Regions from separate parts of the Paenibacillus sp. PvP094 genome, predicted to be linked through region 1. Evidence: a T-box and tRNA genes for the amino acid it is inferred to sense, from the RefSeq annotation. Region 1 holds a T-box; the other holds one or more tRNA genes.
The links. A T-box is a leader RNA that pairs with one kind of tRNA and senses whether it is charged. The one in region 1 lies ahead of trpS (tryptophan--tRNA ligase), so its partner is inferred to be a tRNA-Trp.
Positions count from the first base shown of each region.

Region 2: it has a tRNA-Trp gene. The T-box ahead of trpS (tryptophan--tRNA ligase) is inferred to sense a tRNA for this amino acid. The anticodon was not compared.

Region 1 covers NZ_JBEPOM010000001.1:3,121,669-3,126,733, reverse strand. Annotated here, with positions in the region: gene ABIC22_RS14480 (metal-dependent hydrolase) at 1-930, shown strand, start outside; gene ABIC22_RS14475 (alpha/beta-type small acid-soluble spore protein) at 1,038-1,256, opposite strand; gene ABIC22_RS14470 (hypothetical protein) at 1,375-1,572, shown strand; gene ABIC22_RS14465 (GntT/GntP/DsdX family permease) at 1,520-1,738, shown strand; gene trpS (tryptophan--tRNA ligase) at 1,773-2,765, opposite strand; T-box leader at 2,838-3,084, opposite strand; gene ABIC22_RS14455 (aldose 1-epimerase) at 3,325-4,302, shown strand; gene ABIC22_RS14450 (alpha/beta-type small acid-soluble spore protein) at 4,500-4,733, shown strand; gene ABIC22_RS14445 (O-methyltransferase) at 4,813-5,065, opposite strand, start outside.
Region 2 covers NZ_JBEPOM010000001.1:272,433-277,497, forward strand. Annotated here, with positions in the region: gene ABIC22_RS01330 (hypothetical protein) at 1-459, opposite strand, end outside; gene ABIC22_RS01335 (transglutaminase-like domain-containing protein) at 1,118-1,726, opposite strand; tRNA gene ABIC22_RS01340 (tRNA-Lys) at 2,418-2,490, opposite strand; tRNA gene ABIC22_RS01345 (tRNA-Trp) at 2,500-2,573, opposite strand; tRNA gene ABIC22_RS01350 (tRNA-Val) at 2,578-2,653, opposite strand; tRNA gene ABIC22_RS01355 (tRNA-Glu) at 2,778-2,849, opposite strand; rRNA gene rrf (5S ribosomal RNA) at 2,940-3,056, opposite strand; rRNA gene ABIC22_RS01365 (23S ribosomal RNA) at 3,130-5,065, opposite strand, start outside.

The DNA.
Region 1 (5,065 bases):
TATGTCGATCCTGTCGTGGCTTCCAGTCCCATGCTCGCGGCTGCGGTGATGGTGGGTACCATTGCTGGCTCGCAGGCCCCTGACATTGATACGGCACTGCGTCTCAAAAGCAATTCATTGTACATTCGAAATCATCGGGGTATGTCCCACTCGCCGCCCTTTCTTCTATTATGGGTTCTGCTCATCACGGGCGTCATTGCACTGATTTTCCCGGATGTTCCCATTGGACACGTTGCTACCTGGACAGCTATCGCTGTGGGCGTTCACGTGTTTACCGATCTGTTCAACACCTATGGAACCCAGGCAGCAAGGCCATTCTCTGAACGATGGATTGCCTGGAATATCATTCATATTTTCGATCCGTTTCTGTTCGCTTCGCACGTGGTGGCAATCCTGCTGTGGGCCTTTGATCTGATCGCCCCTGCTCCGTTGTTTGTCACACTGTATATCGTTATAGCCCTCTATTATGTATGGCGAATCATTGCCCATGCCCAGGCTGTAGCCAAAGTAAAAAGGCTGGACAACAACAAACCGGCGCTTCGCTATATCGTCATTCCAACGATATCCTGGAACCGCTGGCATGTGGTGAAGCATTTTGCGGATAACAGTTACGAAATCGGAAAAATGGATGGAGCAGAGCTGACATGGCATCTGCATGCCTCTTCTTCCACTCATGCGGCTGTAGCTGCCTCACGCAAATCACCAGAGGTCACTGCCTTTCTCTACTTCACCTCCTATGCGGTTGCGGAGGTAGAGGAGCTGCCTGCAGGATACAAAGTCCGCTGGGCGGATGTACGGTATCGACACCGCAAGCAGTATCCGTTTGTCGCCGTTGTCGTGATGGACCGCAATTTTGAAACGATTGATACGTATGTGGGCTGGTTAAGCGATGAAAAAATGGATAAAAAACTTTTATCTGCCCGGTCTTGACGAGAAGGACCGGGAAAGGCACAATCAAGTAAGGAACGGTTGCGCGATGAAAAGCCCGGAGCGTTTCCGCTCCGGGCCTTTGTTTTGTTGCTTGCTTTTATGATAAATTATTTGCCAGACCCAGACAATTGTTGCTCAGCGATTTGTACCAGACGTTTGGTGATGTAACCACCAAGAGATCCTGTCTCACGGGAAGTGTAGTTACCGTAGTAACCGTCTTGCGGGATTGTTACACCCAGTTCCTGTGCAGCTTCCATTTTCAATTGTTGCAGTGCTGCAGTTGCTTGAGGTACCACCAAGTTGTTAGAACGAGATCCTTGAGCCATATTTAAAATCTCCTTTCAATCTGTGTCTGTAATGTATTGCAAGCTTGCAAGATTATTATGGCTCGCACGCCTCAAGTTATACGGAGATTCATTAAATTTGTGATGGAGGTTTTTCCCAATGAGTAAAGGTTTGTCCTTATGGTTCGCATTCTCTTCGATTGTTTTGTTAACGGTTTCAGCCATATCGATCTCTTATAACGGCTGGTTAGCCTCGCTGCTGTTCATCCTGTCCATTGCCAATATCGGCTGGGGTTTCGTCATTCGTGCCAAGAAGGAACGCCAGGAATTACGTTCTACATCCGAATCGACATCCTGATCTGGAAGGTGGACTCGGTAGTACGCTTGGAACCATAGCCAATGTCATCGGGCTTGGCACGATGCTGGGCAAAATGATGGCTGAATCTGGCTGTGCAGGTTCCTATATGAACAAAAAGAGAGAGGAGCTGTTGGCTCCTCTCTTTTTTGTTCACTTTATATCGTGAAATTTTAACATTGTTGAACAATGTCCGTGATAGCCTATACTGTACGTCTAGGAACAAACCCCATGCGTTCTTTCACATCATGAAGCGTTTTGGCAGCGACTGTTTCAGCACGACGTGCTGAAGTCTCCAAAATCTCGGCCAGTTCGCCAGATTCACGAATTTCGCGATATCGTTCCTGTAACGGTTCAATAACAGAGACAACCACTTCGGCCAACTCTTTTTTGAACGGACCATACATTTTACCCTCGTAACGCTCTGCTACTTCATTCAGCGTAATGCCTGCACACTCTGCATAGATGCTCATCAGATTGCTGACCTCTGGCTTGTTGGCCGGATCGTAAACCACTTCACGTCCGGAGTCCGTCGTGGCACGGCTGATTTTCTTGCGGATCACATCCGGCGGGTCCAACAGGGCAATGTAGCTGCCCGCATTTGGATTACTTTTACTCATTTTCGAGGAAGCATCGTCCAGGGACATCACGCGTGCGCCCACCTGCGGAATATATGGATCCGGAATGGTAAAGTATTCTCCATAACGATGATTGAAACGGCCCGCCAGATCGCGGGTGAGTTCCAAATGCTGTTTTTGATCCTCTCCTACAGGAACGAGGTCCGCATTGTACAGCAAAATGTCGGCTGCCATCAATGAAGGATATACGAACAAGCCTGCCCCCACCGAGTCCTTGCCTGAAGATTTATCCTTGAACTGGGTCATCCGCTCCAGTTCACCCATCGATGTCAGTGTCGTCATCAACCATCCAAGCTCAGCATGCTGAGGAACATGGGATTGCAGGAACACATTTGACTTTGTTGGATCGATCCCCGCTGCTAGAAACAGTGCAGCGACGGCTTCAGACTGTTCACGCAGTGCAGCTGGCTCCTGAGCCACGGTTACTGCGTGGAGATCTACCACCATAAAATGGCATTGGTAATCATGCTGCAGTCTCACAAAGTTCTTGATTGCACCAATATAGTTGCCCAGCGTAAGTTTACCGCTTGGCTGGATTCCAGATAATACAGTTTTCATAAGTCACTTGCGCCTCCTCATGTTTTGTTCAAGTCTGTTTCTTCTCCGCGGACGCAAAAAAGCCTCACATCCGCAAGGGACGTGAGACCGTGGTGCCACCCTTATTCGTGTTTTTCAATCATGCGAAAAACACCTTCATTTTCCCGTAACGTGGAATAGACGTCCAATTCTACTGAGGTACGGTTTGCATTTCTGCAAGGCACCTGTTCCAATCGGCACTCCAGGGTCCATTCGGTAAAGAGTTCACACCGGTTCGCATCACCCACCGGCTTTCTGAAGAGTTTTCTCCTGACTTACTTATCCCTGTCATCGCTTTAATTCAATTCATATGTTATTTCCTTCTGCATTCCATCTTAATCCGCTTCACGCAGATTGTCAAAAATGGAATCAGCTTTTTTTACCCGCCAAGCCGAAATCTGTTATGATGGAATTGCTTATCCTGTTTAGCCCTCCCACGGAGGGCTGTATGGGATTGCTGGCATGTACTCAATGACACGCCTGCAGCGGAGCATGTTAAGCCGCTTGCAGACAGATTTCAAGTGGGAAAAGGAGCATCGATATGAAACAAGTGACCAAAGGCCAATGGAATGGTTACGACACGTATATCCTACATAGCCGTGAATTGGAGATCACCCTGCTGCCGCGTCTAGGAAACAATATCATCTCGATTCGTGATCTGGTGCAGGATCGTGATGTCGTCCGCAGTCCAGAAGAAGATGATTTAGCATTTTATTTGCAGAAACCTTATCACTTCGGTGTTCCGCTTCTGGTTCCGCCAGGACGCATACATCGTGGACGCTTCGAATACGAAGGGGTTCAATACCAGTTCGATCAGAATACGGCAAATGACAACCATATTCACGGTCTCCATCGCACCCAATCCTGGTGTGTCAGCGACATTGAAGAAGATGAAGAAGGCTGTGCCATTACAACCGAATTGCTGACTGCAAATGAAGAGCATTGGATGGAACAATTTCCGGTGCCTCTGAAGCTCGAAATGACGTTCAGGCTGCAAAACTCCGTGCTGAGCCAGCGTCTTCGTGTTACCAACCTGGGTTCGACTCCCGCTCCGTTTGGAATGGGATATCATACATGGTTCCTGCTAGACGGCAAGCCTGCCGATTGGACACTTCAACTACCTGTCTCTGGCGTATATGCTCAGAACGAGGAACAGCTGCCCACGGGTGAGCTTGAGCCTCTTGGAGATTGGGACGCCTTAAATCAAGGTGTTAATATGCAGGGACGCAACTGGGATACGATTCTCAAAGCTACGGAAGGTCAGGCAGCGACTGCCCAGCTCCGTCGTCAGGATGGATATATGCTGAACTACTCAGCAGATGAACAGTATTTTAAACACTGGGTGCTCTTTACCAAGGGTGAATCCGATCAGTTTCTGTGCATTGAGCCCTACACCTGGCTCTCCGATGCCCCGAACCTCCCTCTGACGGATGAACAAACCGGGTTAATTCGTCTGGAACCTGAACAACCCGTTGAACTTCTCACACGGATTGAGGTTATTGCTCCTACCAAGGAATAGTCCCTTTCAATCTTGTACGGTAGTACAACACACCTATAATATTTACCTTATTAACAAAGAGGCCGATCCTGTCTGGATCGGCTTTTTTCATGTGTTTATTTACAATTAAATCCCAATTATTCCCTTACGCCATATCACGTATATTTCCTCATTCTCTAACCATACTAACATCACCAAGCCATAAGGAGGTGACACACATGTACGGAGGTCAAAACAGAGGTAGCGGAAGCCGTTCCAACAATCTGGTTGTTCCTCAAGCAAACGCAGCGCTGCAACAATTGAAAGTAGAAGCTGCGCAAGAGCTGGGTGTAACAATTCCACAAGACGGTTACTACGGTAACTACACTTCCCGTGAGACAGGTTCTCTGGGTGGATACATTACTAAACGTCTGGTACAAATCGCTGAGCAACAATTGTCTGGTCGTTCTTAAGTTCGGACTAATGCTTGGATGATTTAAAGCCAAAAAGCGGCCTTCTCCGGAAGCGCCGCTTTTGTGCATGTATGCACAATTAAGATGTCGACTCCATTCCTGAATCCTTGTATGTATTTGTTCTAGGGTAGCGAATCATAAGGTTAGCCATGTTGTAATTGGATTCCATCGTAGCGTCCACCAAAATCACGCCTTGTCTTACGGTAAAGTCATACGAAATTTCTCCATGTGTCCAGTTCTGCTTAAACTTTAAAGTCTCAAGTGCCATAGCGCGGAATGAGGAGCGCTGACTTCCAGTTAACCCCTGATCCTCTGTTTCCATTTGTCCATTC
Region 2 (5,065 bases), 2.8 Mb from region 1:
CAGTGAATTGATCCGCTGGACCACATTCTCATCCTCATAAGGGAATTCGTAATCCAGCTCCCATGTCACACGTTTAATCTTCTCCATCCTATGTTTAATTTGTAGACGATTCCCGATCTCCTCATATTTCTCATAGACATAACAATGAACATACTCGTGAAACAGGTATACTTTCTGCTCAAAATTTTGGAAGGCTGAGTCTGTCACAATTGTACACATTCGTTCGTCCATATGGTGTACTGGCATGGCTGCCAGACACTCGTCAGGGATGTTAAGATCATCCGGAACCGTTTTCACCCATTCATATTGCCCTTTCTCTGCCGTGTAATCATACATATATAATAGGGCATCAAATGCGACAACCACAGGATAATGCTCTGCAAATAAAGGATGTATGCTGACCAAATCTTTTTGAAGCTCGTTCAACTCGTTAATTTGTTCTAAAAAAGTATCCACCATGTCATTTGCCCTCTCTTTACTTAATTGATGTGTTAATCATACTAAACCAGTAGAAATAAAACACTGAGAGAAAAATGATAATCTTGTGGTTGATTGATTCATGAGAGACTCTGAAGCGTTCCCCACGTTTTTCACTTAGATAGATATCCAGTGCTTGGATTCCACGTTGAGCAAGTTTTATAAACAGGATTAGAGCGTATACACCCAACCCGTATAATACCAAGTTAAATATAATTGCAAAGATTGACACTATTGAGAACAATACTTTTTCCTCCTAATCAACCTGATCAAAGCAGAAATGTCTAAGCTACAGGCATTTTATTTTTTAGTTATCATTCCTATTCTAGCATATTTTTCCTGAAATTACTTTTGAGTAGACCAATGAGTAACACTATCAGTTACGGGTTCTGACCAAACAAAAATCTCCCATTTAAATAATAGTAGAAGGGAGATTTATATCACTTATTTAATATTTAAGATCTGTTCTTCACCCAAAGTATTCCAAGTATTGGACTTAGGATTCAATACATCACCATGTTGCATTGTTCTAAACAGTACGATATTGCCCACAGCTCCCATGAAAAAAGCTCAGTACAAGCCCGCCTGCAACCGTCCCATGTATAGCAAACTAACATGGCCTTTCCCCATAGTTCAATAATCACAGTTGTGCAGGCAGTCCGTATAAATACATATTTATGCAGTCGGTATTATTTTTCAAAGCCTCGATAGTCTTAACATTTGGGGACTTAAATATGGTCCTATAATCAGCTTCGTCGTATTCTTTTCGGATTGTAAAAGCAAGTTTTTCTTCTTCCAATGAAAACTCTGCTTGGATTCCAGGCTTGTTCCCTCGTGCATCTAAACGGATCCATGACTTTAAATGTTGAATATAAACAGCATTTAGTGCATGGATACAATAGCCCGTATCTGGAGTATCCCCGATCGTAAGTCGTTGATAACAGAAGCCAGATGGTATTCCCTCTCTACGTAATATTGCACATAGAAGGTTTGCTTTGGCATAGCAAATACCTTCTTTATGAATCAATGTTTCTGAAGCGGAACATGTGACTCTAGAACTCTTGATATCCCAGGAATGGGCTATTCGATCTCGGACATACATATATGACTGTTTGATATACTCTACTTGATCTTTTGATGAAGCTGCTATTTCCGAAGCAAGTCCAGCAACCAGCGGGTGATCATAATTGACTTCCCCAGTCACGGTCAAATAATCCGTAACGACTTGAGTTTCACAGATTAGATTCATTTTATCAACCTTTCAATAATTGTACTTAATATGCAAACCTTCAATTTAGTTCAATAGCATAATTATACACAGTAAAGAATAAAGAATACTAACTCCTGGAATCTTTGTTCTGTTGTACTGCTCGTTAGCTTAATAAACTAATCGGAAGTGAATTATTGTTTAACGCTTAGATAATCCGCAATCGGGTCTTGACCTTGCACCGATAAACTAAAAAAGCAGCTTAAAATAGAGTTTTTCTAAGGATTGTGTTTTCCCCTCGAAACCGTCCTTGTTAACTTTAAAATACTGATATCTAACCTCGTGTCCTTCCTCTTTCTCTTCCTTCTCAACATCTTCTATATTTAATGATTTATATACGTTCTTCCAGAATTGAATTGCAGCGGTATTCGTTTTTTTTATTTAACCATTATCGTACCTGCCAGGACGTTGTTTAACAACTACAATATAAACGAAAACGAGGAAGCCTTGCTCTATACCAAGGCCTTTTTATGGAACAGTAAATTGTTATAGTTACATGCCATAGAGTTTGAGAAAACACGAAAAAACCCTTGAGTATTCCTCAAGGGTTTCTTATATTCAGCAGACACCGTCGTTAGTGTAGTTTACTCTCAGCTAAACTAACCATGGTCCATTTTGATACTTTTAGAAGTTACACGCCGGATGAATACTCCCCCAACACGTACAAAAACAATGAGCCATGAAGGGCTCGAACCTTCGACACCCTGATTAAAAGTCAGGTGCTCTACCAACTGAGCTAATGGCTCATAATAAAATGGCAGGGGCAGCAGGAATTGAACCCACACCAACGGTTTTGGAGACCGTTGTTCTACCTTTAAACTATGCCCCTAAAATGGTGGAGGCTGAGGGGCTCGAACCCCCGACCCTCTGCTTGTAAGGCAGATGCTCTCCCAGCTGAGCTAAGCCTCCATATCTATGACCCGTAGGGGATACTCTCACTTCGCTCGAGACTGCGTAGCAGCTGCTAACGAGGATTATCCTCCGACGAACCTTTGGGATTCTCATCCCCTTAATGCTTTAAGAAGTAAAGTTATGACCCGTAGGGGATTCGAACCCCTGTTACCTCCGTGAAAGGGAGGTGTCTTAACCCCTTGACCAACGGGCCTTAATAGCTCTCAACAAACAAGATGCTGTAAAATCTACCAACTGGGTTTTTGGATTATATGAGCCAAAAAAAATACCCCAGTGGGGTTTCGCTTGGCAGCGTCCTACTCTCCCAGGACCCTTCGGTCCAAGTACCATCGGCGCTAGAGGGCTTAACGGTCGTGTTCGGGATGGGTACGTGTGGAACCCCTCCGCCATCGCCACCAAACGATGCTGCTACGCTCAGAGATCATTCTCTGAAAACTAGATCCGAAACGAAACTTGCGACTAGAACCTGCACTTTGGATAAGCCCTCGACCGATTAGTACTGGTCAGCTCCATGCATTACTGCACTTCCACCCCCAGCCTATCTACCTCGTCGTCTTCAAGGGGTCTTACATACTGGGAAATCTCATCTTGAGGGGGGCTTCACGCTTAGATGCTTTCAGCGCTTATCCCGTCCGTACATAGCTACCCAGCGGTGCTCCTGGCGGAACAACTGGTACACCAGCGGTACGTCCATCCCGGTCCTCTCGTACTAAGGACAGCTCCTCTCAAATTTCCTACGCCCACGACAGATAGGGACCGAACTGTCTCACGACGTTCTGAACCCAGCTCGCGTACCGCTTTAATGGGCGAACAGCCCAACCCTTGGGACCTACTTCAGCCCCAGGATGCGATGAGCCGACATCGAGGTGCCAAACCTCCCCGTCGATGTGGACTCTTGGGGGAGATAAGCCTGTTATCCCCAGGGTAGCTTTTATCCGTTGAGCGATGGCCCTTCCATGCGGTACCACCGGATCACTAAGCCCGACTTTCGTCCCTGCTCGACTTGTAGGTCTCGCAGTCAAGCTCCCTTATGCCTTTGCACTCTTCGAATGATTTCCAACCATTCTGAGGGAACCTTTGGGCGCCTCCGTTACTCTTTAGGAGGCGACCGCCCCAGTCAAACTGCCCACCTGACACTGTCCCCGTACCCGCTAAGGGCACCAGGTTAGAACCTAGATACGATCAGGGTGGTATCCCAACGGTGCCTCCACACAAGCTGGCGCTCATGCTTCAAAGGCTCCCACCTATCCTGTACAGATCGTACCCAAATTCAATATCAAGCTGCAGTAAAGCTCCATGGGGTCTTTCCGTCTTGTCGCGGGTAACCTGCATCTTCACAGGTATTAAAATTTCACCGGATCTCTCGTTGAGACAGCGCCCAAGTCGTTACGCCATTCGTGCGGGTCAGAATTTACCTGACAAGGAATTTCGCTACCTTAGGACCGTTATAGTTACGGCCGCCGTTTACTGGGGCTTCGGTTCACAGCTTCGGATTGCTCCTAACCGCTCCCCTTAACCTTCCAGCACCGGGCAGGCGTCAGCCCGTATACTTCGCCTTACGGCTTCGCACAGACCTGTGTTTTTGCTAAACAGTCGCTTGGGCCTTTTCACTGCGGCCCCCTCGTGCTATTCACACTACCGGGGCACCCCTTCTCCCGAAGTTACGGGGTCATTTTGCCGAGTTCCTTAACGAGAGTTCTTCCGCGCGCCTTAGAATTCTCTTCTCGCCTACCTGTGTCGGTTTGCGGTACGGGCACCTTCATCTGGCTAGAGGCTTTTCTTGGCAGTGTGAGATCATGACCTTCGCTACTGTAATTTTCACTCCCCATCACAGCTCAGCCTTACGATGTGCGGATTTGCCTACACATCAGCCTTACTGCTTGGACAGGCATCCATCAGCCTGCGTCACTACCCCTACTGCGTCCCCCCATCGCTCGTAACGATTTACGGTGGTACAGGAATTTCGACCTGTTGTCCTTCGACTACGCCTTTCGGCCTCGCCTTAGGTCCCGACTTACCCTGAGCGGACGAGCCTTCCTCAGGAACCCTTAGGCTTTCGGCGGATCAGATTCTCACTGATCTTTTCGTTACTCATACCGGCATTCTCACTTGTATAATGTCCAGCGCTCCTTACGGTACACCTTCAACCCTTATACAACGCTCCCCTACCCCTGGATCGACTTCACTCCAGCTTCGAAGCCCTGTGTTTATCCCCTGAGAAACATTTGGTCATCCAAGATTTCAACCCTTGTCTGACAAAAATGTCCTTATGGTAAACACCGCCTCAAAGAAGCAGTGAAGTCGATCCAAGCCATAGCTTCGGTGGTGTGTTTAGCCCCGTTACATTTTCGGCGCAGAGTCACTCGACCAGTGAGCTATTACGCACTCTTTCAATGGTGGCTGCTTCTA